DNA from 2 places in the Teredinibacter franksiae genome. Region 2 is predicted to be linked to the other one. Evidence: riboswitches for the same ligand, from Rfam matches in the RefSeq annotation. Region 2 holds a riboswitch; the other holds the start of a gene.
What was found. A riboswitch is a leader RNA that binds a small molecule or an ion and turns the genes downstream of it on or off. The one in region 2 is predicted to bind cyclic di-GMP.
Positions count from the first base shown of each region.

Region 1 (3,187 bases), 1.6 Mb from region 2:
CGGCGGTTTATACGCGCTTGTTATTCCTACCCTTAGCGTTTTTCTCGCTAATGAACTCTACGTTCGGCCAATTTTGATTGGTTTATTTTTTGTTTGCACTTCGTTAAGTATTTTTTTACAAGGACAGGCCGTTGCGTTTTGGACAGACAAAATAGAGGATCGACGAAAATTAATTTCAGCAGCGATGATGTTGGGTGGGTTGGCGTGTTTTGGTTTTGCCATTGCACGTAGTTACGCTCTGGTATTATTAATATCCGTTACACTTTACAGTCTGGCGTTTGTGGCTGTCGGACAAATATTTGAAATTGCTAAGGAGTTTTCCGCAAAGGCTGTTTCCGAAAAGCAAGCGCGCGTTTTTAATTACAGTTTGTGCGCGTTTATTGCGCTAGCCTGGATGTTGGGCCCGCCATTGGCGTTTGCCTCGCTTAAACTGCTCGACTTTGGTCAGCATTATGCCACAGCAGGTGTGCTGTATTTTGTGGTTGCGCTTGTCGCACTTTATTTTCTTCCTAATACCGTTAAGGCCGTGGAGATTCGGGAGTTTCCTGAGCCACAAACACATACGCGGTCTATTTATATAACCGTGATTGCTTTTTCGTTACTGTTTTCAGCTAACCAGGTTTTTTTGGTGGTGTTACCCTTGTACCTACAACAGCAATTAGCCGTAGACAGTTTTGGCGCCGGCTGGGTGTTTGGCTTGGCCGCTGGGCTGGAGATTCCTATGCTGTTTCTTGCTGGTTGGTTAACATTACGGTTTCGATTAATGTCGCTTATTAAGGTGGCAGCCTTTGCGGCGTTTTTACTCAATCTTGGGCTTTGGCAAGCCACAGCGTTGTGGCATATTTATGCCCTACAAATTTTAAATGCTATTTTTATTGGATTTATTTCGGGCGTGGGTATTACGTGGTTCTATCAGCGTAAGTTGGGGGTCGCTAGCTCGTCGTCAACACTGTTTTTTCAGAGTATCAATCTTGGCGGGGTAATGGGCAGTATTGCCATTGTGTTACTGGCTGAAAATTATGGTTATCGTCATCTTTTTGCTGTGAATGCTGTTGTTTGTTTTATCGCAATGGCGATGCTTTTTGTTATAAGCAGGCGTATGGAATCGAAACCGGTGCAACTATAAACAATTCGTCTAGATAAACACATGTTTGAAATTGACGACTTGTCTGTAACTTCTGGATAATGTGCTTAAGCATTGTTGTACGACACATTGAATTTGAGCTCTAAGCCATTAATGGAGGTGTCCTAAAGTCTAATGTAGCGAGGCGGTTAAGTTCCGGCTCACAAAAAGGCAAACCCGTGGGAACGCGGGGGCGCAAAGCCAGTGCCCGACCCTGCTGATTAGCAGCAGGTGGGTCGAACGGTTGCTGAGAGAACTGAACACATCGATCGCGAGAGCTACGGGTAGGCATTCCCTAAAATTCTCAAGATTTTTGGCGTATTGCGCCATTCACTCTAATGAGAATTTTAATATGTATATGGTGTTTGCCGATTTCGTTCAATACCACGCTCAGAAACTTCACCAGCGACTTTTTATTGTAGAAGAGGGAATCTCGCCCTGGCAGGTGCCGGGTATTCGGTTGGTTGCCGGGGTTTTGGTGTCGTTACTGTGCGCTTCGGTGTTTTACTGGTGGGGTCAGAACTATGACAAGGAAAGCCCCGGTAAGTACTTTGACGCCAATCGTGATTACACCCAGATTCCGTTCGGTATGCTGGACGCCACTGATATTTGCGCAGCGAAAACCTCCAAACGCTTCAGTGAGCAGCTAGTTATGTCATATGTGGACTATCATTCTACCCACTGGGAAGCAAATAAAAACCTCTACAAAGTCTTTATGTTAGCCCATGTAGGTAACCCGCAGATATACAGTGAAGTGAGTGTTCACTGTTTTGTTGACCCCACGCATTACATGGTTGATCACTATCGAACGTTTGGGCCAAAACGTGACTCATTGATGAGCCGTGCGGTCAAATTGTTCACCAGTTGATCCCTATCTTCAGCCCTTGAGCGCTAGTTAGTGTCTCGTTCTTGGTTGTTAGGGGTGAATTTAGCTTTTATCTCCTTTGGTATTGGGCCTAAATCAAATAAACTCCACAAATAGATCTAACCAAATTGAAGGTTAGTCGGCCAATTTCTAGAATGGCTCCAGTTTTATCGGCTATTATGCCTTAACCGTTTACGTCTGCAGTGGATGACACATTTATGATTAACGAACTTTTTGATCTCACAGGCAAAGTTGCCTTGGTTACCGGCGGTACCCACGGTATTGGCTATGCAATTGGCAAGGTTTTAGGGAAGGCTGGCGCCAAAATTTGTGTCAACGATATCTCACAAGAAAGACTTGATTCAGCAAAAGAAACCTATGCAAAAGAAGGTATCGACATCTACACACTGGTGTTTGATGTTACCGATGAAGCTGCGGTAGATAAGGGCATTTCCGAAATTGAAAAAAATGTTGGCGATATAGATATCCTCGTTAACAACGCTGGCATCATTAAGCGAACGCCTATTTTGGAAATGGATGTGGCTGATTTTCGTCAGGTGATCGACGTGGATCTGGTTTCGCCGCTGATCATGTCTAAGCGCGTTGCGCCCAAAATGATAGAAAAGCGTGCAGGCAAGATAATCAATATGTGCTCGATGATGAGCGTTTATGGCCGCAGTTCGGTTTCGGCGTATGCGTCGGCGAAAGGTGGTTTAAAGTTACTTACACAGAATATGTGCTGCGAATGGGCGAAATACGGTTTACAGGTAAATGGTATTGGGCCTGGCTACATTGCCACGGAGCAAACGGCGCCTATTCGTGAGAATGGCCACCCGTTTAATGATCTGATTATGACCCGTACACCGGCTGCCCGTTGGGGTGAGCCTGTGGATATTGCGAACGCAGCTCTATTTCTTTCTTCGCAGGCGGCGGAGTTTGTGAATGGTCAGGTGTTGTACGTTGATGGTGGTATTCTGGCGAACTTTGGCTACGTGAAGGGTGAAAACGATTTGCCAGCGGAAAAAGCTTGAATATTATTTTGTAATGTCTATACGGCCGCAATAGCGGCCGTTTTTTTATTTGGAGTGTCTGCCAAACTCGTTTACTGGCGTTTGCACATGAGCGAGCATGCTATTTTTCCTGTTCTTTTTTCGTAGCACCTTCTTCCTCGGTTACCACACAACCTTTTTCGCCTTCTT
Region 1 is NZ_JACJUV010000001.1:2,309,656-2,312,842, reverse strand. Features, by position in the region: gene H5336_RS09585 (MFS transporter) at 1-1,126, shown strand, start outside; cyclic di-GMP riboswitch class I at 1,284-1,375, shown strand; gene H5336_RS09580 (hypothetical protein) at 1,476-1,991, shown strand; gene H5336_RS09575 (gluconate 5-dehydrogenase) at 2,207-3,019, shown strand; gene H5336_RS09570 (putative glycoside hydrolase) at 3,120-3,187, opposite strand, start outside.
Region 1: linked by a shared signal. The riboswitch ahead of H5336_RS09580 (hypothetical protein) and the one ahead of H5336_RS16395 (cyclic di-GMP phosphodiesterase) in region 2 are both predicted to bind cyclic di-GMP.

Region 2 (3,187 bases):
TGATAAAGCCAGTTTTAACAGCGAATTGCATTTGTGTAACTTTCTTGGGGAGGACTACTGGTTGCAGTGTTCCTTTATCCAAACGGGAGACGTGGACGGTTGCGCGTGTATTATCGACATTTCCGATAGTCACGCCGAAGCGGAAAAATCGCGAGAATCTGCACGTTTTTTTATGCACATGCAGGATCAATTGCAAGACCTCTTCTACTACAAAGACAGCAACTCCCGCTTCCAAGGCGGTAGAGAAAAACAAACAGGAAGATTTCGATTTTATTCTGATGGATGTGCAAATGCCAGAGCTGGACGGTTTTCAAGCAACGCAGTTAATTAGAGAGCAATTGAGGGGAAGAAGCCAGCCGAAAATAATTGCGTTAACAGCCGCTGCAATGTGTCCGATCACAAACGGGCCTTAGAGGTGGGTATGGATTACTTCGTGACTAAACCGTTTACCTTAGAAACAATGAAAAGTGTGCTTTTGCGCGATATTGCTCAAGACGAATAGTTACAGTCATATTTTGCCTAGGTTTTTCATCGCTTGTAGTGTTGAGGGCGCGGTCACGCAAACCTTATTCCAGTGTTGTCCTACTTGGGAACGAAGCTAGCTTTCCGCTGCGCAGTACGCCTTACACCTTACGCTAACGCTTGCCAGATCGTACAGAGAAGAAAAAATCAATTATTAGAGATATCTGTCAGATAAATGAATCGATAACATAGTATTTTTTCGGGGCATCTTAAATGGTACTTGTGACTAGAATAGTGTGTCAATAAGTGACTTTATAGAGGTGCCATTTTTAAACATCCAGTGGTGGGCGTTCTCCAGAAGACCGCGCGGAATCGTGCTGGAAGGGATGCCCTTTCGAATAAAAGTATGCTCAATACTTTTGGTATATGACAGATCTAAAACAGTGTATTTTTGTATAACCTCGCCCTGTGAGTTAATGATAGGTATAACGCTGACGCGAAATTTATTTTTATGGTTTTTTGCAATAATAACGCCAAGCTGGCCGTCGCTAATCTCCACTAGTGTTCCGGTTGGGTATAGGCCTATCGCTCTTATAAATTCTTCAACTAGAGTTTCTTCAAATAGAACGCCTTTAAATTTATTTATAAAAAAAATGGCGTGCGCTGGGGATATCGCCCGTGTCATATGGTAAGGGTTAACCAGCAACTCAAATGCTTCAGTTATCCCGCATACTTGAGATAAAAACGGAATAGTATTTTCACGGATACCATCGGGGTACCCTGTTCCATCGATTCTCTCGCAGTAAGACTCTAGGGTTTCATAGATGTTGCTGTCGCTGATTTTTAGTTGTTTAAGTTGATACAGTGTTTCCTGTAAATGTTTTTTGTATTCGAACGAACACTTAAATGGGCTGTAACCACCAAGCGCTTTTTCGGGTATGGCACTTTTCCCAATGCCCGTCATTAATAATGCACCACAAAGATGAGTGATGGAATATCGGTTTAGGCCTAGCTGTCGACCTACAATTGCCCCCCAGACAGAAAGGCGCATGGTATGCATGTGAATGGGTTGCCGATTTTTCTTTACTCGACATAACCAGGCTAATGCGTCGGGGTTGCGAATAACGCTTTCTACAATTTGAGTGGCTGAATCTAAGAGCTGCACAACATTTGCGCTTCTACACCGTAAAGTATGCTCGCAGAGATGGTACACCTTACGTTCCAAATCGTTCATGATGTCGGTACAGGCATTCAGCTCTTTTTGCTGGGGAGTGCTAATGCTGTATTTTTCGACACAGTGTTTTTTCCAGGCGGGTTTCGTTGATTGTACTGATTTTTTCGTGGATATGGCCTGCGTGGGGCTGTGGGTATCTACGGATTTTTCCGCAGAACGCTGTCGAGCAAGATCGATATAAACGCGCTGGCAATAGCTTGCCAACCGTTGAATATCTTTTGAGGATTCAATTCTAATACCCTGTAAAGGGAAGCTGGTTAATTCCCATGGCACGTCCAGACGGGAAACATACATTCCAGGTTTTAGCTCGCTTATAGGTATTTCTCGTTCTTCCAGTTCCAATGTTCACCCTTCCGCTTCGGATTTAATGGCAGAAAAACTGTGTGGCTAAAGTGGGGGACGAGGAAAAACCAGTAGAGACGGACAATAGTAAAATATTCGTGCCATCTGGTAACCCCGCTGCCCTAGAACTAATCCTTAGACCGGTAGCTTTGCGTGTTGCTCTTTCGAAGCAACTTGCCTTTTGCAGTTAACAATATACGTTAAAAAATAACACAAAATGACTAAATGTGAAGTGCGTCATAACGTTTCCGGAATGGGTTTCAATTTTTACAAAAAATAACGGAAATATAAGATAGTGAATTAAAACAGGTGGTTAGGCATTTTTTTTGAGTTTTTTTGTAATCTGCCGGCCGCTATTGGTTATAAAGATACCAGTCTTAGTTGAAATCTGTACAAGGACCTAAAAATAAAATCAACGTTATTTTGGCGCGTTATTTCAACCGACAAGACAGGAGGCGTCATTTTGTTTGTTGAGTTATAGAACCCAATTTTCGGTTATAGATGAGGGTCTGTCGATCCTGGCCAGCCGTAGAACCACAAATTTGGGTCGGCAAAGGCGGGGTGCTTGAATAAATCCTGGGGGCTGATGGTGGTGAATATCTGGCGTTTATCAACGTCTCTTTTCATCTGTTTTACATCGTGAAAATTGGCGAATATTTTGTCGAAAATGCCATTGTGATGGATTCTCCATATGCCCGTTCTCATGCGCTTGGTAAGCCGCTCTTCGTGAGGTGATACAAAAATGTAAAGTGGTTGAAACAATAGAAGCATTTTTGTCTCTTCAACGATTATGTTCGGGTGACTTAGCGCTATTTTTTTTGCGTCTCGACGAGCCTCGTAAATTGCTTTTGGGTAGTAGTCATAGCGCGCGTGGTTCAGCATGTCATAGAAACGTTTAACACTGGTATCACTGTATATTTGGAAGCCTAGGGAGCGCATGCGGATGCCCGAGCTCCAGGAGTAATCTTGCCCAGCACTCAGTTTTTTGAGGGATGCAATACTGTCTATCTTGCTAAATAGCGCTTTGCTATTTTTGTGGACTAAAAAAATTCTGAAGCCGAGAGTACCCTTGCGAAGGGGGAAATAAATGGGTGTTACCTGATTTTCCCATTCGGTTCGGGTAGGTGCTGGCGCTACGTTTATCAAGTT
Region 2 is NZ_JACJUV010000001.1:3,916,221-3,919,407, forward strand. Features, by position in the region: gene H5336_RS16390 (response regulator) at 1-413, shown strand, start outside; gene H5336_RS16395 (cyclic di-GMP phosphodiesterase) at 749-2,038, opposite strand; cyclic di-GMP riboswitch class I at 2,143-2,227, opposite strand; gene H5336_RS16400 (hypothetical protein) at 2,534-3,187, opposite strand, start outside.